3 regions of the Neobacillus sp. SRL179 genome follow, and region 3 is predicted to be linked to each of the others. Evidence: riboswitches for the same ligand, from Rfam matches in the RefSeq annotation. Region 3 holds a riboswitch; each other region holds the start of a gene.

The links. A riboswitch is a leader RNA that binds a small molecule or an ion and turns the genes downstream of it on or off. The one in region 3 is predicted to bind cyclic di-GMP.
Region 1: another riboswitch for cyclic di-GMP. It lies ahead of AC4E8C_RS10870 (hypothetical protein); the one in region 3 lies ahead of flgB (flagellar basal body rod protein FlgB).
Region 2: another riboswitch for cyclic di-GMP. It lies ahead of AC4E8C_RS05170 (anti-repressor SinI family protein); the one in region 3 lies ahead of flgB (flagellar basal body rod protein FlgB).

The regions. Positions count from the first base shown of each region.
Region 1 covers NZ_OZ481792.1:2,190,384-2,198,009, reverse strand. Annotated here, with positions in the region: gene AC4E8C_RS10880 (hypothetical protein) at 43-288, opposite strand; gene AC4E8C_RS10875 (YeeE/YedE family protein) at 584-1,762, shown strand; gene AC4E8C_RS10870 (hypothetical protein) at 1,830-2,054, opposite strand; cyclic di-GMP riboswitch class I at 2,081-2,164, opposite strand; gene AC4E8C_RS10865 (glycine betaine ABC transporter substrate-binding protein) at 2,326-4,053, opposite strand; gene AC4E8C_RS10860 (quaternary amine ABC transporter ATP-binding protein) at 4,056-5,261, opposite strand; gene sstT (serine/threonine transporter SstT) at 5,483-6,721, opposite strand; gene AC4E8C_RS10850 (GNAT family N-acetyltransferase) at 6,986-7,626, shown strand, end outside.
Region 2 covers NZ_OZ481792.1:1,050,310-1,057,935, reverse strand. Annotated here, with positions in the region: gene AC4E8C_RS05190 (YtxH domain-containing protein) at 1-85, opposite strand, end outside; gene AC4E8C_RS05185 (DUF1128 domain-containing protein) at 296-520, shown strand; gene map (type I methionyl aminopeptidase) at 565-1,314, opposite strand; gene AC4E8C_RS05175 (helix-turn-helix domain-containing protein) at 1,619-1,951, shown strand; gene AC4E8C_RS05170 (anti-repressor SinI family protein) at 2,020-2,166, opposite strand; cyclic di-GMP riboswitch class I at 2,196-2,285, opposite strand; gene AC4E8C_RS05165 (DnaJ family domain-containing protein) at 2,747-3,121, opposite strand; gene AC4E8C_RS05160 (hypothetical protein) at 3,259-3,462, shown strand; gene hutH (histidine ammonia-lyase) at 3,503-5,017, opposite strand; gene AC4E8C_RS05150 (DNA topoisomerase III) at 5,246-7,435, opposite strand.
Region 3 covers NZ_OZ481792.1:4,211,816-4,219,441, reverse strand. Annotated here, with positions in the region: gene fliD (flagellar filament capping protein FliD) at 1-936, shown strand, start outside; gene AC4E8C_RS20765 (hypothetical protein) at 945-1,301, shown strand; gene fliS (flagellar export chaperone FliS) at 1,285-1,695, shown strand; cyclic di-GMP riboswitch class I at 1,820-1,905, shown strand; gene flgB (flagellar basal body rod protein FlgB) at 2,002-2,382, shown strand; gene flgC (flagellar basal body rod protein FlgC) at 2,392-2,832, shown strand; gene fliE (flagellar hook-basal body complex protein FliE) at 2,847-3,146, shown strand; gene fliF (flagellar basal-body MS-ring/collar protein FliF) at 3,190-4,821, shown strand; gene fliG (flagellar motor switch protein FliG) at 4,823-5,824, shown strand; gene AC4E8C_RS20730 (FliH/SctL family protein) at 5,814-6,599, shown strand; gene fliI (flagellar protein export ATPase FliI) at 6,577-7,626, shown strand, end outside.

The sequences.
Region 1 (7,626 bases), 2.0 Mb from region 3:
TTGCAAAAAAAAACTTGGAAATTATCCAAGTTCGATTACTACTTATTTTTGCTGAAAATCCCCAGAGAATTGCTTTGTAACGGCTTTTACTTCCTCAATCTTATCTGGTTTTAAAAAGTTCATCATTTTAGGAATAAACTGTTCAATATCTTCTTTTGTAAAGGCATCTGCGTCTTGCTTCCGAAAGTTTTCTTCAAGTAATTCTCTTGCTTCCTCAACTTTATCCTCTTTCACTCTTTGTAAAATAAAACTTAAAAACATCTCTTGTCCTTTTTTATCCATTTGCATTTTTAGTACCTCCTAAAAAATATCTGCCCTATCTATGTAGTATACTAAAAAGATGACTTTAAAATCCAGCCATTGGAATACCTGCCAAACTATTTACTCCTTATCCTACTAACAATAACTGAAAGATACCTATGCCTTTACAATTCATCAAGAATGTATTACTATAATAAAGCATTTTAAATCATACTAATCATATAGGATATAGAGGTGAAAGAAATTGTCTCAATCAGTTGTTAGCACGAAACCGTTGAATCATAAATCACATTCAACCACTTTAGTAACAAATCTTAGCCCCATGCAAAAGGGATTGGTAGCTGTCGGAATAGTTATCTCTCTTATTCTATTATTTGCTATTGTGCATTCATCCAATTGGATTCAAGGCAGCCTATTCATTATAGGCTTATTATTAGGGGCAACATTGCTTTACGCACGCTTCGGATTTACGTCTGCTTTTCGGAGACTGGTTTCAGTAGGAAATGTCCAGGGACTCCAGGCACATATGCTGATGTTTGCTGTCTCAACCACATTATTTGCTATTATCCTAAGTACTGGCTTTAGCTTTACCGGTATGGAACCAAAAGGATATGTTTCCCCTGTTGGCATTAGCGTTATACTTGGGGCTTTCCTTTTTGGAATAGGCATGCAGCTTGGAAATGGCTGTGCATCTGGAACCTTATATAATTTGGGCGGCGGCTCATCTTCCATGATCCTCACGCTGATCGCCTTTATTGCGGGTTCAACTCTTGGAGCCTACAACTTGCCATTTTGGAATAGTACGCCTGCCCTCCCGCCTATTTCTTTAGCAGAAACGACTGGTCTGGGTTATTTGGGAGCTTGGCTTATTCAAATGGTTGCCTTTATCGCTATCTATTTGATTACCATTCAAATTGCGAAAAAGAAAAACCCGCCCATGATGAAACCACTACCGACCACGACTGGTTGGAAAAAGGTTTTACGTGGATCATGGCCATTATTTACGGCTGCCATTGTTTTAGCAGTACTAAATGCAGTAGTCCTTACTGTTCGCGGAACTCCATGGGGTATCACTTCTGCCTTTGCTCTATGGGGTGGAAAATTCCTTGATACAGTTGGGGTCAATGTTTCCAGCTGGGGTTATTTTGCCGGACCAAATGGACAGGCACTTAAAAGCACAGTCCTAGCGGATTCAACAAGTGTGTTAAACTTCGGAATCGTATTGGGAGCCTTTATTGCAGCTTCTTTCCAAGGTACTTTTAAGCCGAAAAAAATAAAAGCAGGGGTAGCCGGTGCGGCTATTCTTGGAGGCTTATTAATGGGATATGGTTCTCGTCTTGCATTCGGCTGTAACATTGGAGCCTATTTCGGCGGTATCTCTTCCTTTAGCCTTCACGGATGGGTTTGGGCCATCATGGCTATGCTTGGAACATTCGTTGCCTTGTATATCCGTCCATTATTTGGGTTAAAGGTTCCATCATCAAAAGACACATTCTGTTAAATATAAAAAAGCTTGCAGAGTAGTTTCTGCAAGCCTTTTTTATATTTATTCTGCCAATTTTTAATCCTTATCTTAAAAACCCTTTACTTAATCGAAAAAGGCCTTTCTTATTGTCATACCACTCTAATGCAACCAAAAATAACCTTCTTTCCCATAATTCTGTTTCAAATGATTTTAAATTACTTTCAAATTTCTCCAGTAAGGCAGTAACATATAGCTCAACTAAATTTTCATCACTTAAATTTTTTACATCAATATAACTTTCTTGTTCACAAGCGAGAGTAGCTTCCATTGTACACCCCTAAAATATGTTCTATTTTAGGCAACTCAGCCGTCATAGTTGATCACCTTAGACCTGGAGCTTTGCGTCCCAATCTTTCGAATGGTTTGCCTTTTTCTAATGAATAAATTATTTTATTATTAAAATAATATTACATTTTTTTAAATTAATTGACAACAGGAAACGCTCAAATTTTTACAATAAAATAAATAAATGTTACTTTTTCCTGCCAATGTAAAGCAAGGGACTTGAGATCCCCAAAATATAGGGGTCTGTAGCTTTTCTACTTCAAATCTTCAATTGTATTGATATCCATATACTTTGGAACAACCAGTCCATTTCTCGTTCCATGAAGATTGGGTCCAAGATCAACAATATCGTTTTTATATTGTTGGTAAAATTCTTTATGTGTACTTGGAAGCCAACCAGCCACCATGCCGTCGACACTGCCGTTAGCTACACCGGCAAACATTGGCCCCACCTCAACTTGGCTCAATTTTACCTTATAGCCATTCTGCTCTAGGACCTTTCCAATCACATTCGTACTAGCAATTTCGGTGTCCCAAGCAACATAGACAAGATTCACGCTTTCTCCATTTCCTGCCTGCGCACCTTTTGTCCATAATCCCACTTTATCTCCGTTCGCCTTGATCCACTTTACCGCTGCATCATCTGGATCCGTTCCCTCTTTAATGTCCAGCATTACTTTTTCTATATCCTCAGGTTTCCAAGAAAATTGATCGAGGATGGTGTAGGCCCCCGGTACATCCTGTTCGAGACCTTTTCTTACGATAGTATGAATATCTTCTTCCGTTCCATATGACTTCTTCGGGTCTTTTAAGAATTTCAAATCGTATGTGGAAAACATCCAATGTGGTGCCCACCCGGTAACTATGTTTGGTTTTTTATTCTTATAGGCCTTGTCCAATTCTGCCGCCATGGCAGCGGATGATCCTTCCTGCAGCTTCCACGCCTCCAGCTGATAATCTTTAAAGGCTTTTTTCGTTTGTGACATGATTCCTGCACCTGGCTCAATCCCAATAATTTGATAATCAACTTGGGCTCCCATGCCATTTTTATTCTGATTCTTTGGTGTTTCTTTTGTCATTCCAGTCACAACAGCCGTTACTATAATAAGAAGTCCTACAATGGAAAAGACGATTTTTTTACTCACTATATTTTCATAAGCTGGTTTTCGTAAATTTTGCGATATTCGGTCAAGGATCACTGCGATGAACACAATCGATAATCCTGCTTCAAAACCACGGCCTACATCTATTTGACTAACGGCTCTGTAAACATCCGCCCCTAATCCTGGCGCTCCCACTAGTGAAGCTGTGACCACCATGGATAATGCAAGCATAATACTTTGGTTTACCCCTGCCATAATAGTTGGCATTGCAATTGGCAGTTGCACCTTAAACAGTTTTTGACTGTTATTGGAACCAAAGGCATCAGCTGCCTCTATTAAATCTTTCGGAACCTCCTTAATACCAAGGTTGGTCATTCGAATGATGGGTGCAATCGCGAAAATAAATGAGGCAATTATTCCTGGTACAACCCCAATGCCAAAAAATAAAATGGAAGGAATTAAATAAACAAATGCCGGCATAGTCTGCATAAAGTCCAATATCGGCGTTACGATTCTATGTACCGTTTTTCTTTGGGCACACCAGATTCCAACAGGTATCCCAACAATGATCGTGAGCAAGCCTGATAATAATACTATGGCAATGGTTTGTATACTGGAATCCCAATAGCCAAGGTTATCAATTAACAGTAAACTAATGAGAGTGAATATACCTAATGGCCATCTGCTTGTATAGGTAACCAAAAGGGCTAGGACGATCATCAAGATAATGGATGGTCCTGCGCTTAAAACATCCATCATGACATTTAATAAAGACTCGATGACAGTGGTTAACAAGGAGAAAAAACCGGCAAAAGCATCGGTTACCCAATTAACCAGAACGTCTATCCAATCTCCTAATGGGATTTTGGGCATATTCATATTTATTCACCCTCCAAATCGTTCAAGGAATCTTTAATTCCTGCCAGAGCCCCGATGACAGCACCGCGAATCACTATCCCTTTTAGGCGTTTTTCTTCATCAACCACTGAAATTGGCAGACTAGATGTGGCCATCACGTCCATCAAATCTGCGAGAATGGTATCACCGGAAACGGTTGGTATATCCGTTGACATGACTTCTGCAATGGATTGATTACTATCAATCGCCTGGCGTGCCTCTTCAGCGGTAATCGCACCCAATAATTTACGATTGCGATCAACGACAAAAATACTTGAATATCCCTGCTTCCGCATAATTTCCAATGCTACCCGTGGTCCGCGGTCTACAGCGATTCTTTCAGCTGGTTTCATTACGTGGGTTGCTGTTAAAATTTTGGATAAGTCCACATCTTCCACAAATTTCTCAACAAATTCATTGGCGGGTTTCATTAATATTTGCTCGGGTGATCCCAGCTGAATAATACTTCCATCCCTCATCAGGGCGATTCGATCCCCGATTCGTAAGGCTTCATCTAAATCATGGGTGATAAAAATAATTGTTTTCTTGTACTTTTCTTGAATTTCAAGCAATTCATCCTGCATATCTTTACGAATTAATGGATCAAGTGCGCTGAACGCTTCGTCCATTAAGATCACATCTGTGTTACTGGCAAGTGCCCTTGCCAGCCCTACCCGCTGCTGCATGCCTCCGCTCAATTGTTTAGGGAGCTGATTTTCGTATCCTTTTAATCCAACTATCTCTAACGCACTTAATGCTCTTTCCCTGCGCTTTTCAGCTGGTACTTTCTGTATTTCCAAGCCAAATTCCGTATTTTCCAAGATCGTTTTATGAGGAAATAAGGCAAAGTTCTGAAACACCATACTTATTTTTTTCTGCCTAACTTCCCTTAAGCGTGCGTCATTCATTTTCACTATATCCTCATTTTCAATGAGAATTTCTCCAATGGTTGGCTTAATTAGGCGATTAAACATTCGAATTAATGTGGATTTCCCGCTTCCGGATAAACCCATAATGACAAATATTTCTCCGGGGTAAATTTCAAAAGAAACATTTTTTACGCCAACGGTTTGTCCGGTAGCTTTCAAAATTTCCTTCTTCGTCTTCCCTTGTTTTAATAAATCAATCGCTGCTTTTGGATTCGAACCAAATATCTTCGAAACACCTCGTACCTCAACGTAGGGGTTCATGCTGTCTGTCACCTCTTCTAATAAATAACCGTATCATATACATTTTTTCCGAATTGTTCCGTTCTATGTGACTTTAGGAAAAAAATAAATATAATAAGTATTTAAAAAAGACCAAATCATAAGCGATTTGGTCAGCAACTTAATAGGTTATTTGCTATGATTCCCACAAAAAGGAAAAACTTAGAATAAAAGGCGCAACCTTTGAGTTGCACCCTTTCCTCTTATGAAGCTTTAGATATTTCTATCTCTTTTCCCTCTTGACGCCACTTCTTAAATTCAGCTGTGGCTGTAAAAAGTACATCTGTGGATGAGTTAAGGGCAGTTTCAAATGAATCTTGTAACACACCAATAATAAAGCCTACACCCACAACCTGCATGGCTACATCAGATGGGATTCCAAATAGGCTGCATGCTAGTGGAATTAATAATAATGAACCACCTGCAACACCTGAAGCCCCACAAGCACAAACGGCTGAAAGAACACTAAGAATAATCGCTGTCGGTATGTCCACGTGAATATCTAGGGTATGAACTGCTGCAAGTGTTAAAACAGAAATAGTCACTGCGGCCCCTGCCATATTAATCGTGGCTCCTAATGGGATGGACACGGAATATGTATCTTTATCCAACCCCAGTTTTTCACATAATTTCATATTTACAGGAATATTGGAAGCGGAGCTCCGGGTAAAGAATGCTGTGATCCCACTTTCCTTTAAACACATAAATACAAGTGGGAATGGGTTTTGACGTATATAGGCATACACAATGATTGGATTCACGACAAGAGCCACAAACACCATACAACCGAGTAATACAGCCAATAACTTTCCATAGTTTAGTAAAGACTCCAGACCATTTGTTGTTATCGAATCAAAAACTAAACCCATAATTCCTAATGGGGCAAAGCGGATCACCCACGCAACCATTTTGGAAACGGCATCAGAAAAATTAGAAATTAATGTTTTTGTTGTATCCGCCGCATTTTTTAAAGCCACACCCAGAATTACCGCCCATGCTAAGATCCCGATATAGTTGGCGTTAAAAATGGCTTTAACTGGGTTATCTACAACGTTTAACAGCAGCGTCTTCAGAACCTCAACAACGCCACCCGGAGCAGTTACATCCTCTGCGCCCTTGCCAAGTGTCAGGCTGACAGGAAACACAAAGCTGACAATAACCGCAAAAAATCCAGCGAGAAAGGTTCCTAGCAGATAAAGGACGATAATAGTACTCATATTCGTTTTGTGACCACTTTTGTGCTGAGCAATAGCCGCCATAACCAAGAAGAATACCAAGACGGGTGCAATAGCTTTCAAAGCTCCTACAAATAAAGTACCTAATATTACTACTGGTTTTGCTACTTCTGGAATCGTTACAGCCAGGATGATCCCAATAATTAATCCAACAATAATTTGTTTTACCAGACTAATTTGATTCCATTTTTTCAGAAGACTTTTCATCGTTCGTCCCTCCATTATTTGCACTATTCCATAGCTAATTTGATGTGTTAAATCGGTATCTTCATTTTGAATAGCGAATTTCGCTGGAAGAACATTTCCATTACGCCACATCTTAATATTATAACTATTAAATTTAATAAATAGTATTATAGTGAAAATTTAGATATATTACAATAGTGAATATTTTTATTAAGATAGCTCCTTTAGATAATTATTTTAAAAGAAGGAAAAAGGTGTTTCTTAATAGAATAGGAATAGAGTAATTTGAACAGAGGTGAAACAATGTTAACACATGAAGAATTGGCTGCGATCAAAGCACTTCAGGAGATTTGCGAGGAAGAAGGCGGTTTCCATCTGAAGCTGAATGATGACATGCTTAACAGCAGAGATGGAAATGAGAAAGAAGACTTTTTCCATTATGAAGACGGAGTACTTGTTGGTTTTCTAGGCACCTATGGTTTTGGAAATAAAGTGGAACTCTGTGGGATGGTCCACCCCGATTTCCGAAGAAAAGGGATTTTTTCGAAATTGATGAAATTAGCCCTTGATGAACTAAAAAAACGAGACTTTGATACAATCTTGCTCAATGCCCCAACCGCGTCCCTATCAGCGAAAGAGTTTTTAAAAACCATTCAATGTTCCTTTGCGGTGGCAGAATACCAAATGAAGTGGCAAAAAACGGAATTAGTGGAGGATCCCGTTATTACCATTAGATCCTCTACAACACCTGAAGACTTTGAAGCTGAAGTGAAGTTAGAAGTCGATGGCTTTGAATTTACGGAGGAAGAAGCTCGTGAGTTTAATCTAAAAATCAAAGAAAACAGTATGGACCAATTTTTAATTATTGAAGCAAATGGACAAATTGCCGGCAAAATGCGTGTTGCTGAAGCAAACGGTGAGGCTTG
Region 2 (7,626 bases), 1.9 Mb from region 3:
GAGTATGCTTGTCCAATAAACTGATAGCACCACCTGCTAAAGCTCCAAGCAGAATACCCTTCCAAAATTGATTTTTCCTCGTCATCTTAACCTCTCCTTTATGTAACGTAATATCATAAATGTCGATATAAGAAAATAATACCATTAAATATATTACCATTTATTTTGCTTTATCAAACATTTCTATATAGGTTTGCTAGTTCACTTTCCTCCATTTCTTTGGGTAAACTATATATTGACAGATACTTTTTAACATGAAAAGATGGAATCATTACTTTCGAAAAGGGTGACCAAGATGAATTTGTCAGAAAAATCCGTGGAAAATGTTGAATACATGATTGAACAAATTAAGGGAAAGTTAAAGGTCCTTAACCTTGGAGCCATTAAACCATCTCACTTTGATGAAGAGATGTATGAAGAACTAAAGGAAATTTACGATTTAGTGCAAAAAAAGAATTCCTTTAGTCCTAATGAAATGCAGGCATTGGTTGAAGAGCTAGGAAATCTTAGAAAAAGATAAAAAACAAAAACCCGGTCATTCCAAGGAATGACCGGGTTTTCGTTTTATTTTTGCTCAGTAAGGATGATGGGGCCATCCTTTGTAACTGCTAGTGTGTGCTCATATTGTGCTGAGTTTTTACCATCGATCGTTCTTGCAGTCCAACCATTATCATCCATTTTTGTTTGATAACGGCCGATATTTACCATCGGTTCAATTGTAAATACCATACCTTCTTTAATTCTTGCCCCTTTTCCTGGCAACCCATAGTGAGGTACATCTGGTTTCTCGTGCATCACTGTACCAATACCATGGCCGATAAAGTCACGTACAACAGAAAGACCTTCACTTTCCACATAGGTTTGAATGGCGTGGCCAATATCTCCAATTCGATTACCCACTACTGCTTGTTCTATCCCTTTATATAGAGCTTCTTTAGTCACTTTTAATAAATGCTCGTTTTCCTCAGAAATCTCACCGACTGCATAGGACCAAGCCGAATCAGCCAATGCCCCATTGTATCTAACAACCATATCTATTGTGACAATGTCACCTTCTTTTAATGGTTCCTTCCTTGGAAAACCATGGCAAATTTCGTCATTGATACTCGCGCAAGTAGCATATTCATACCCTCTATAACCGACTTGTTCAGGTATTGCATTATTTTTTCGTAAAAAATCATTGACGAACAATTCAATATCCCATGTAGTGATTCCTGGTTTTATTAATTTTGCAATTTCTTTATGACAAGCAGCAAGAACTTTGCCGGCCTCATTCATGGCTTCAATTTCACGTTGTGATTTTAAGACAATCATTTGTTTCCCTACCTTTAGCATATATTTATATTTATCTTTATATAATACTGAGCATTAAACCTTCTGTTACGCATTTCCTTTACATTCTGTTTGCAGCACTCTTTAATATTAACTCTATCTTCCGTTTTTTTCAAAAAACAATCATGAGTGCCCTAAATGTTCATTTTTTTGTAATATTACCTCGTTCTTTATATGGTACTTTTTCATTCATTTTGGTAGAATGAACATATAAATTAATCCCCCTTTTTTCGAAGAGGGAGAGTTATTCCGGAAAATTAAAAAATAATTAGGTGTGTGAGACTCAATGATCGGTGACCGCGTTAAAAAATTTCGCTCAGAAAAGAAAATGTCACTATCCGAACTGGCTGAACAAGCAGGGGTTGCTAAATCCTATTTAAGTTCACTTGAAAGGAACTTACAAAAAAATCCTTCTATCCAGTTTCTCGAAAAAATAGCTGCTGTCTTAAATCTCCCTGTCGAACATTTGATTCATGAACAAATTGATCGGGATGAATTAGATACTGATTGGATGAATCTTGTAAAAGAGGCTATGAATTCTGGTGTTTCCAAGGATCAATTTCGCGATTTCCTAGAATTTAATAAGTGGCGTAATAATAATCAAACGAATGACAACTAAGTTGAATATGATAAAAAAAGCATTCTACAAAATTTGACAGATTTTGTAGAATGCTTTTCTTTTCTATTTTAGTATGTACTTGATGGTTCTTCATGACTATCACGTGTAAGGAAATCTCGAACATCTTCAATTGATAGTCCAATTTGCCTTGCCTCTAATATGAGCGTTATCCATTCCTGATCGATTACATCCACTTCTCTTTCTGTAATAACCATTTTTCTCACTCCCAAAATACATTCGTATTCCAGGTAGCCCGGCCACCATAGCAAATACCCCTCGCCTTAGATCCTCGGCTTTGCGTCCCTGCTTTTCAACAGGTTTGCCTTTTTCTGCCTCCCATACAACTTGAGCCACCAATTGCTTTATTCCCATTATCTACTAGGTCCAAATACTTAATCCTTTAACGATACCTCCATTATATATAGTCCTTTTATAACAGGGTGTTAGATTTTGTCATTTATATTAATTTTCTAACTGCTTTTTATTACATTTTTTTCCAAGATTCTACATATCATTTTAACTGAATATTCAAAATAGTTGTTATTGAAATTTGTCTATTTGATGACAATTAACATATAATGTAAACAATATACGCGAACACCTAATGTTGTAAATTAATTTCTATCGTGAGGGGGAGAGTAATGACTGTCATTCATGTTTTAAATTTTTCTATTCCTATTGCTTTCATTGTTTTTGCAGGTTATTTTCTAGACAGAATGTGCAAACCTGGAAAACAAGAAGAAAAAGCTGGAGATGAATGAGATTTCCCACAAATCAACCAGCTTTTATTCCTTTTTAGGTCATTTTATTTCGAACCTTCAACTCATAATTTTTAAAAATAGAGGAATTTGTTTTCACACCCCGTTTTGACATCAACCGGTTAAATCGAAGCAGTTTTTCATTTAACTTATTTTGAAGATTTACCTTTTCAACATTGTCATCACATTTTTTGATTAAATCCTCTATGCTCATCATTTCTTGGCGCAAACGTCCTTCTTCCTTCGTGTAACCGGCATTTTTCATTACTTTATAGGCCATCCGCAATTCCTCAGGAATTCCGGACAAATCCTCCAGCTGCAATGGTTTCCCCAATCCAGGAAGATGATCAAATTCACCTTCTTCATAAGCCTTTTTTATCCGATCCTCTGAGATTAAATGGAAAAGATCCAATTTGCGGCCCCCTTTTTAACCATATTTGTTTTATTATATCAATTTCTTCTCTCTAGATGAATTGATAATCAACTACCAAGTGATATTTTAGTGTGTGGATGGGAATGCTACTTACGAAGACGAAAGGAGTGTTAACCATGGCACGCGGAGAACATTTTGAACACAAGAAAAAAAATCATCCTGGTGATTTTCCTGAGGACAGTCTTACGGAAAAGCATGTAAAAGAAGCGATTGGGGATGAAGAATTAATTGTAACCCAAGAAGCTTTTAAAAATAGAGTCGAAAATGAAGAAGAGCAGCGGGTTGATACAGGACGTTGGCTTCCAAATCATATGAAGTAAAAGGCGTGAATTTTCACGCCTTTATTTTCTTGTTCTCTCCTTATTGCACACTTATATTCTTGATTAATTGGTGAATTTCGATGGTCTTTAACCAGTTCGCTGCTACTTCAATATCATTTGCGAAAACACGGTCTTTGCTGATGGTTGGCACTTGTTCCCTGCCTTTTTCATAAAGCAGCTTTGTCTTACTAGCCATTTGATCTACTCCGCGAATTTCCACTGCCTGCATTGCACATATTAATTCAATAGCGAGGACTCTTCTTACATTTTGGATAATTTGGTAGGCATGCCTGGATGCGATTGTACCCATGCTGACATGGTCTTCTTGGTTTGCTGATGATGGAATCGAATCCACACTAGCTGGATGTGCCAGAGTTTTATTTTCAGATACAAGAGCAGCCGCTGCGTATTGCATAATCATCGCTCCTGATTGCAAACCTGGCTGTGGGCTTAAAAATGGCGGCAAGTCATTTAGCTGTGGATTGACTAATCTTTCAATTCGTCTTTCCGAAATATTTGCTAGTTCAGCCATCGCAATCTTCATAAAATCCATTGCAAATGCAATGGGCTGACCATGGAAATTACCGCCAGAAATAACCTTTTCTCCATCATCAAAAATTAATGGATTATCGGTTGCTGCATTCATTTCTATCTCTAACTTTTCTCTAACATAATCTAGTACCTGCCAAGACGCACCATGCACTTGGGGAATACACCGTAATGAATAGGCATCCTGGACTCTTAACTCACCTTGTTGTGAGGTTAATAAGCTATCGCTTAAGTAGTCACGGATTCGCGCTGCAGTTTCTATTTGCTGTTTATAGCCCCTTGCAATATGGACCTCCTCGCTAAAGGCATCGATGATCCCATTCAACCCCTCCATTGTCATCGCAGCAATTAATTCACCCTCATAAGCCAGTTGTTCTGCTTCTAAATAACCGACCACACCCATAGCTGTCATGGCTTGCGTGCCATTAATTAGAGCTAGCCCTTCCTTGGCTTCTAGTGTGACGGGGAGAATTCCTTCTTGTTTAAATGCTGTCATTGAGTCGATACGATTTCCTTTATAAAACACCTCGCCTTCCCCAATTAAAACCAAAGCAAGATGGGATAGTGGTGCAAGGTCCCCGCTAGCTCCAAGTGATCCTTGCTGTGGAATCACGGGGATAATGTCCTTATTTACAATATCCAATAATTTTTCAATCACGAGAGGTCTTATTCCTGAATAACCCTTCAATAAGGCATTAGCCCGAAGAAGGACCATTGCTTTGGCGACAACTTCTGGAAAGGGTTCCCCTACCCCACAGGCATGGGAACGAATCAAATTTAACTGCAAGTCTTGAACATGTGCTTTATCAATTAATACATCACTAAATTTCCCAAATCCAGTTGTAATTCCATAAACCACCCTTGATTCAGAAACAATTCTTTCCACTGCATTCCTGCTCTTAAGTACGGCCTCTATACTTGTTTCTGAAGCTTGAACCTTTTCTTTTCGATATAAAACTGCTTTCATTTGCTCTAAAGTTAAACTGCTGCCTGTTAAGGTGATCATAATGCCACTCCTCTACCAATTTAGTACAATAAAGAAAGAGGCTGGAATCCTCATCAATTCAGATTTGGATTCCAGCCTCTTTTATGGTTATAAATAAATGATGACTCTTAATATGGGGATGTCCCATGGGTATCATTCCATTCTAAAAACTATCTTATCAATAATTATTGTATGTGAAAAAATCTTTGTCTGTCAATTTGATTTTCCCAAATTTTAGCATCATAAGATTTATTTTAGATTTAACTTCTTTAAAGCATCCGCCAATGCTGTATTAATTGGCTCTTCTTCCTTACTTTGATTCTTCAGATACTTTTGGACCGTCCGTTTATCCACCTTACCGGCAGATTCCTTTTTGCGCCGTGCTTCGAAAGCAGATAGTTTCTCACGATGTCCACATTTACATGCAAAGATTTGTCCTTCGCCTTCACCGCGCAGTTCTAATTTTTTATGGCATTGCGGACAGCGCGCATTTGTGACGCGTGAGACATTTTTGCGATGTCCACATTCACGATCTTGACAAACAAGCATTTTACCTTTTTTGCCGTTTACTTCGAGCATTGGTTTTCCACAGTCTGGACAATTTTTCGCTGAAATGTTGTCGTGCTTGTATTTTTTACTGCTTGACTTTATTTCAGCTACAATTTCCTTGGTATACCTCTTCATTTCACCGATAAACACTTCTTTTTTCAACTTGCCATGAGCAATTTGGTCGAGCTTTTGCTCCCATTCAGCTGTCAATAATGGAGACTTAAGTTCTTCAGGAACTAACTCCAGCAATTGACGGCCCTTAGAAGTAAGATGAATGTCTTTGCCGCGCTTTTCGATTAAAAATGAATTAAATAGCTTGTCAATTATATCAGCCCGTGTCGCCACTGTCCCTAAACCACCCGTTGATTTTAAGGTATCGGCAAGCTGTTTATCCTTAGTTTCCATATACTTCACTGGATTTTCCATTGCTGATAAAAGACTCGCTTCTGTAAATCGTGCCTGTGGTTTTGTTTGACCGGATGTTTGTGCGATTAGATTTACGTTTAATGTATCGCCTTTTTCAATCCGCGGAAAAATCTGTTCTTTTAGGTCATCATTTTCATCTTCGTCTTCCAAGTGATTATTGTAAACTTCTTTCCAGCCAATCGATAAAATTGTTTTTCCTCTAGCGACAAAGTTTTCTTCGCCGATTTTCGCCCGAAGTGTTAATTGTTCATACTCAAATGCGGGGAATAAGACAGCCAGGAACCGTTTTACAACTAAATCATAGATTTTCCGTTCCTTATCTGTAAAAGCTGAAAAGTTCACGTATCCTTCAGTTGGAATGATGGCATGGTGATCAGACACTTTGCTATCATCTACAAATGATTTCGAAGCCTTAATTGGCTTTTTTAAGATTTTATTTGTCAGTAAACGATATTCACCAACACCGCACGCTTTTAGACGCTCTGGAATGGTAGGAACAATATCTGATGAGATAAAGCGTGAATCTGTCCGGGGGTACGTTAACACTTTATGCTGCTCATATAGCTTTTGCATAATATTCAGCGTCTCTTTAGCCGAGTAACCAAATATTTTATTGGCATCACGCTGTAATTCTGTTAAATCATAAAGTCCTGGAGAAAATGACTTCTTCGGCTTCCTTTCAATCTCTGTTACAACAGCATTTTTTGTACCCAATTTTTTCACTACCGCGTCTACGTTCTCTTTATTAAAGCTGCGATTATTCCCTTTTGCATCCTGCCAGGTGAGCTTTAATTTATCGGTTGTCTGTGCCTCAATGCCGTAATAGGTTTGGGGTTTAAAGTTTTTGATTTCTTCCTCACGTGCTGCAATGATGGCTACAGTAGGAGTTTGTACGCGGCCACAGTTGAGTTGTGCGTTGAATCGTGTTGTTAACGCTCTGGTTGCATTAAGACCGATATACCAGTCAGCTTCGGAGCGGGCTACAGCCGAAGCATAAAGGTTTTCGTATGCTTTTCCCGGTTTCAAAGACCTAAATCCATCTTTAATCGCCTTATCCGTAACTGAAGAAATCCATAACCGTTTTATAGGTTTGTTTATCTTCGCTTTAGCAATGACCCAGCGGGCAACTAATTCACCTTCCCGCCCCGCATCAGTAGCAATTATAATCTCCCCTACATCAGAACGAAGTAATTGGCTTTTTACCGAATGAAACTGCTTTCCTGTTTGCTTAATAACGACAAGCTTTAACTCGTTAGGTAACATTGGTAAGTCTTCCAGTTTCCATGTTTTATATTTATCATCATACATCTCAGGATCGGCAAGTGTAACTAAATGTCCAAGCGCCCATGTTACTATATATTTATCTCCTTCTAAAAAGCCATTTCCTTTTTTATGGCAATTTAATACTCGTGCAATATCTCGAGCAACAGAAGGTTTTTCAGCTAAAACTAAACTTTTTTTCACTTTATAAAAACATCCTTTCGGGTTACCCATTGAATTATAATCATAGCACAAAACCTAATATAATTCAGTTTCACAGAGACCTTTAAATAGTAAACCTCTTTTTAATAGTAGGAAAAAATGAGATGTCCCTGCACTTCAGATTCTTAATCTTTTCTAGATTTGTCATTCAATATTTTAAATATGTACCGGCT
Region 3 (7,626 bases):
ACGGTCAATGAGACGCAGAATGACTTTCCGGCAGGAAACCTAAGTGGTGCCACTGGAAATTCAGCCGTAAAGGCCGTCGACGGTCAGGTAACCATTAACGGAACGACCCTAACGTATAAGAATAATCAGCTGACCTATGACGGGATTACGTTTACCATCAAAAACGACATCCCACCGGGTAGCAATGTCACGATTACGAAAAAGACAGATGTGGACTCGATCTTCGATACAATTAAAGGGTTTGTCGATAAATATAACGAGACCATCAAGACGCTTCACGATAAGGTGGGGGAAAAGCGGTATAAAGATTATGCCCCCTTGTTAGATGATCAGAAAACAGACATGAAGGACAAAGAAATTGAACTATGGGAAGAAAAGGCTAAGAGCGGGTTATTGCAAAGTGACCGAATCATTTCATCGGCCTTAGATAAATTACGCACCACCTTGTACTCGAATGTTCGTGATGTGGATTCGACAAAAATGAATAGTCAATTCGATTCGCTTGCTGAAATCGGGATTACCTCCAGTTCTAATTATAAAGAAAATGGGAAACTGGTTATTGATGAAACGAAGCTGCGAGCGGCAATTGAAAACAATCCCAATGAAGTGTCGTTATTATTTTCTAAAAAATACGATACCGCAAGCTCATCAAATAACACAGCAACTAATAAAGACGAATTTGCCAATAGCGGGATTGGCTGGAGGCTGTATGATCAACTGAATGAGACGATGAAGGAAATTTCCAAAACAGCTGGTACGTCCAATGATACTGTCCTTGGCAAATCATTAAGCCAGCTGGACACACAAATCGATTCCTGGCAGAAGCGATTACAAACGAAAGAAGATTATTATTGGAAGCAGTTCACGGCTATGGAGCAAGCCATTCAGAAATCTAATACCCAGAGCAGCTGGTTAACGCAGCAAATGGGCGGGTGATGATCACCATGTATGAACAAAAAGAGGCATTACTCCAGTCCTATTGCCAGCTTACAATGAAACTAGTAAACGAAATGAATTCGGACGAGACAGACCATATCCAGGCCTTACTGGACGCGAGACAAACCTGCATTGAGAAGGTAAACCAAATGGATCGAACCGCCGGACGAATTCTCTTAAATGCGGCCATTAAGGAACAGCTGTTACAACTGGTTCCTTTGGAAGAAAAGGTGAAGGAGATGTTACAGGGAGAGCAGCAAAAGGTAATCTATCAGCTCCAGGCGTTAAAAAAGGAAAAAAAGATTAAACAGTATGGGGAACCTGCCTATGGTTCCACTGGGGTTTTTTATGACAAAAGAAAATAGGGAAAAGGGGAAGATTATGTCACTTAAGAATCCGTACCAAGCATATGAGAATAATCAAGTACTATATGCCAAAGGGGAAGAACTGACACTGCTTTTATATAAAGGTGCCATTAAATTCATTGAACAGGCCAAACTAGCAATTGAAAAAAATGATCTGCCGCGAGCTAACGATCGCATTATTAGGGCTCAGAACATCATTAGTGAATTAATGGTGACCCTTAATATGGATATCGAAATCTCGAAGTCCCTGCTTCTCCTTTATGACTATTTAAAGCAAAGACTAATCGAAGCGAATATGAAAAAAGAGGTAGAAACTTTAAATGAAGTCCAAGCTATGCTGGCAGAACTGCTAGGAACTTGGGCAGAAGCGATGAAAGCTGTTAGACCTACTTAACAAGTGAATTTTTTGTTAAGTAGGTCTTTTTTCATTTTTTCCCCATTGTAATATTTGTAAGCGCAATGTAATATAATAGTATTGGTAAATTTTCGACCAATATCACCACAAAACGACATTTACAATCCGATAAAGGCAAACCTGGGGAAATCCAGTGACGCAAAGCTATAGGGGCTACGATCATGATGATCATGCCAGCCAGTTACCGAAGAGTTATAGTTTAATTTACTATGGACTATTCTTCGGAATAGTCTTTTTTTTGCTCGAAAAATGGATAAATTTACCAGTATGAAAAGGAGGTTATTTATGCTTCAAAACATTTCTGTTCTAAAGCAGGCATTGGATGCTTCTGTGCTAAGACATAATGCCATTTCTAATAATCTAGCAAATGTCAATACCCCCAATTATAAGCCGCAAAAAGTAGTTTTTGAGGAACTTCTTAAAGGAGAATTAGCTAACACTTCTTTTGAAGGAAAGCGTTCAAATGAAAAGCATATACCAATCGGAAATACAGCAACTAGAGCCTTCATTACCGAGCAGCCGGTTGTGATGCAAAATAGTGGGAATGGTGTGGATGTCGATTCTGAAATGACGGATTTGACAACCAACTCGATTTGGTATCAAACACTGAGCTATCAGCTTGGTGAAGAATTTAATCTATTAAAAACAGCGATAAAGTCAAGGTAGGGGATCGACATGTCCATGTTTCAACCACTAAATATTAGTTCTTCTGCATTAACCGCCGGGCGCCTGAAAATGGATATTATTTCTTCCAATATTGCCAATGCGACGACAACAAGAGGGAAATTGGTAAATGGGGAATGGGTACCATATCGAAGGAAGATGGTTGAGGTGGAACCAAAAGGATCAGCTCCGTTTAGTCAATATTTACAAAATGAAATGGGAGCAAATGGTGTAAAGGTCACAAAGATTGTTGAAGACCAGACACCTTTTAATCCGGTTTATGACCCAGCCAATCCCGATGCAAATACTGATGGGTACGTCATGATGCCAAACGTTGATATCACCAAAGAAATGGTCGACCTAATGAGTGCTTCACGAGCATATGAAGCCAACGTTACCGCATTTAATGTAGGAAAAACGATGTCGTTAAAGGCTTTAGATATTGGTAGATAAGGAGTTTTGCCATAATGAAAATTGATTCATTGTTAACTAACCCAGCCTCATTTTTGGATAAGCGTCCAATAGTTAATCCGGTTTCACCTGCGAAGACATCTTTTTCTGCCATGTTGGGAGAAGCTTTGCAAAGCGCTAACAATACCATTGTTCAATCAGAGAACATGTCTGAAAAAATTGCCACAGGGGAAATCAAGAATATTCATGATGTCACGATTGCTGCCCAAAAGGCAGAAATTGCTCTCCAGCTGACCACCCAAGTAAGAGATAAAGTAGTGGAATCCTATCAAGAAATCATGAGAATGCAAGTATAATGAACTGCTTAGTTTTAACACGAAAGCTGGTGAACTATGACTTATGAAAGAAAAAATTGCTGATGTTAGGGAAAAAATCGTTCAGTTTTGGAAGAATACCAGCAAGAAAAGTAAATTCTTCTACATTGGTACCTTTTTGGCGTTAATCGCGGTTTTTTGCTTTGTTTTTTTCTATCTATTAAAACCGAATTATGTACCACTTTATACTAATACTTTAAGCCAGAAAGAAATCGGTGAGATTAAAGGAGTTTTAGAAAAACAAGGGTTCACAGACTATAAGATTGCCAATAATGGTACACAAATTCTTGTTCCAAAAGAGTCTGCTCCCGACTTAATTGTCAATTTAGCCTCTGAAGGATTGCCCAAAAGCGGTCCGATTAGTTTTACAGAACAAACCCAGAACCTGAAGTTTGGCGTAACACAACAGGAATTAGACGTCATCGAACGAGAAACGATTCAGAAACAATTAGCGAATTTAATGACCAAGATTAGCGGTGTAAAAGGTGCCGAGGTTATGATTACCATGCCGCAGGACAGTGTCTTTATTCGACCAGAGAAAGAGGACAAAGCAAGTGCCTCTATCATTGTTGACTTAGAACCAGGCACGGAACTAGAACAGGGGCAGATCAAATCCCTTTACTTCTTAGCTTCCAAAAGTATTCCTAATCTACCGCAAGAAAATATTGTGATTACCGATCAATACGGTCAGCTTTTAACGCTAAATGATTCGGAGGATGAAGGTTCTTTTGTGGGGGTTGGCAGTTACGAAAGTCAAAGAAATATTAAACAAAAAGTAGAAGCTGATATTCAGCGCAGTATTCAGCAGATGCTGGGGACCATGCTAGGGAAGGATAAAGTCTACGTTCAGACCTTTGCTAAGCTGAATTTTGATAAGGTCAAAACACAGCAAAGCCTAGTGGAACCTGCCACCAAGGATCCTAAGGATGGAACAGAGCAAGGAATCGCCGTTAGTGTGGAGAAAATCAGTAAAGAATACAGCGGCAAAGGAACACCAGCTGCCGGAGGAGTAGACGGGACTGGTCAAGGCGATGTCCCGGCTTACGCCAGCAGCGGTGATGCCGGCAATAATGATTACAAGGAAACGCAGGATCGAGTCAACTACGAGGTCAATCGAATTACAAAAGAGATTGTCCAAAGTCCGTATACAATAGATGATTTAACGATCAACGTCGGGGTGGAACCTCCTAACCCAAAAAATCCAGGTTCATTAACACCGGCAACACAAGATAACATCCGCAATATCATTTCAAATGTCGTGCGAACGGCAATTGGTGCCAATACCGGAATTACAGATGCGGATATAAACAAGCGCATCACTGTATTTCCAAGAGAGTTTACAGGAAAAATGGCGGCAGCCACACCAAAGGACACTGAGTCACAAAAGCAATCTTATTTAAATTATATCTTAATCGGGCTTGCGGCTTTAGCCTTACTAGCCGGTGGAATTCTTTTAGGGAGATGGATGAAACGGAAAAAAGATGAAGATCTTGATCCATTCTCTGAATACCTAGAAGCAAAAAATATTAAGGAATTTGAAGAAGAGACAACGAAAAAGAACAACGTTCAAAATGAAATTAATCAATTAGCGGGTAAAAATACGGAGGAATTCGTTGATCTGCTGCGCTACTGGTTAAAGGACGAAAAGGAGGGGTAATATGCGCAAGTTAACGGGGCTTCAAAAAGTGGCCATCCTCTTGGTTTCATTAGGAAAAGAAGGATCATCAACGGTCTATAAACATTTGAAAGAAGACGAAATAGAATTATTAACGAAAGAAATCGCCAATCTTCAATGGATTGATTCAAAAGTGAAAGAAGAAGTTTTAGATGAATTTTATAAAATGGCTTCGGAGCGGAATGTCGTTTCCAAAGGCGGCGAACATTTTGCTAAGGATTTACTGGCTCTTTCGTTTGGTGAAGAGAAGGCCAATGAAATGCTGACTCGCACAACCGAAAAAAATCAAAAGAAGCCTTTTTACTTTGCACATAGGGCCGAACCAGTTCAGATTTTAAACCTTTTGCAATATGAAAACTCACAAACAATTGCGCTGGTATTATCCTATCTGGATGCACAGAAAGCATCAGCCATCCTGTCTGCTTTTCCACAAGAAAAGCAAACGGATATTGCCACGAAAATTGCTTTAATGGACACCGTGTCACCGGAAGTCATTCGTCAGGTTGAAGAAGTGCTGCAGGAGAAACTGGCAACCACATCCTCACAGGATTATACAGTAAATAATGGAATTGACAACATTGTCAACATCCTAACAAGTGTAGACCGTGGGACCGAAAAACATATCTTGGAATCCTTATCACAGGAAAGTCCGAGCTTGGCAGAGGAAATCAAAGGAAAGATGTTTATCTTTGAAGATATAGCTCTACTAGATCATCACTCGATTCAACGGATTCTCCGCGATGTCGACAGCGAAGACTTGTATTTAGCTTTAAAAATTGCCAGTGAGGATTTAAAAGAAGTCATTTATAAAAACATCTCGAAAAGACGGGCAGAATTACTTGAAGAACAAGGCAAATACGATCAGCCTGTCCGCCTGAAGGAAGCAGAGGAAGCACAGGGCCGTATCGTAAGAATTGTCCGTAAGTTAGAAGAAGAGGGCTCCATCATGATTGAGAGGAGAGGTGGAGAGGCTGTTGTCGTCTAAGATTGTTAAATCAACATCGCTCCCACCTGTCATTGATAGCAAACTTTTCCTGTCAATAAAGAGAGGAAATGTCGATCCAGCTCATTCCGCGCAAAACGATCAAACAACCGAAGAACTTTTACAACAGGCGGAAGAGCAAGCGGCTGCGATTCTGAAGAATGCACAGGAACAAAGCTCACTTGAAAAGGAAAAAGCAGCAATGGAGCTTGAAAACTGGACACGTGCCCAGCAAGAAAAGGTAACCCAAGAGCTGGAAGAAATCAAACGTCAAGGGTGGAACGAAGGTTACGCTCAAGGGCTGCAGGAGGCAGAAAAGGAATACACCGCTAAAATCGAATTGGCAAAAGAGATATTAGAAAAGGCTTATAAAGAGAAAAAGGAAATTATTCAAGAATCGGAACCATTTGTCATCGAATTATCGGTGCAAATTGCCGCTAAAATAATTCAAGAAGAATTATCAACAAAACCAGACATACTGATTGGCATGATTAAACAAAATCTGGTCTATTCCAATGAACGCTCTACGATTTCGATTTGTGTCAGTCCAGACGATTATTCATTTGTTCAAAACCAACGGACACAGTTACTAGAATCGTTGGAAGGTCAAATCGAAGTGAAAATTTTACCAGAGCACTCGATCGAAAAAGGCGGCTGTGTGATCCGCACTTCGTATGGAAGTATTGACGCCCGCATTGATGTCCAGCTAAAAGAAATTAAGCAAGCATTGCTGAAAACCTTAGAGGATGATTTGTATGAAGAAAATGCTGGAGATTGATAAGTATTTACAAACGTTGCAGACCATTAACCCGATCAAGATTAATGGAAAAGTCACACAGGTCATCGGTCTCACGATTGAGTCACAAGGTCCAGACGTAAGGATGGGGGATGTTTGTCAAATCTATCCGTCTAGTCATGAACCTCCTTTAGAGGCAGAGGTGGTCGGCTTTAAAGGGAATCGAGTTCTGTTAATGCCATTAGGAGAAATTGTTTCAATTGGCCCAGGCTGTGAGGTTGTTGCTACAGGGAAACCATTGACCGTGAAAGTAGGTATGGAGCTTTTAGGGAAGGTTTTAGACGGTTTAGGCAAGCCGATGGATGAAAGTCCACTGCCGTCAGGATTAATCGAGGTTGTGACCAACAACAATCCCCCCAATCCCTTGAAACGGCCTAGAATCTATCAGCCCTTGAATGTGGGGGTCCGTTCGATTGATGGGCTGTTAACGATTGGCAGAGGGCAGCGGGTCGGCATCTTTGCGGGAAGCGGCGTCGGAAAAAGTACGTTACTTGGCATGATTGCACGGAACACGAGTGCGGATGTTAATGTAATTGGACTGATTGGAGAACGGGGCAGAGAAGTGCTTGATTTTATCGAAAGAGACTTAGGGAAAGAAGGGTTGGAAAAATCAGTTGTGGTGGTGGCTACCAGTGATCAGCCTGCCTTAGTTAGGATCAAGGGCGCAGTGATCGCGACCACGATTGCTGAATTTTTTAGAGATCAAGGCTTGAGTGTCAATCTGATGATTGATTCGGTCACCCGTTTCGCGATGGCGCAAAGAGAAATTGGCCTCGCGATTGGTGAACCGCCCACGACAAAGGGATATACGCCTTCCGTTTTCGCGATGCTGCCCAAGCTGTTAGAGCGGGCAGGGACAGGGCCGAAGGGAGAAATTACTGCCCTTTATACGGTCTTAGTCGACGGTGACGATATGAATGAACCAATTGCTGATACAGTTAGAGGGATTTTGGATGGACACATAGTGTTAGATCGAAAATTAGCTCAGCTTGGGCACTTCCCTTCGATT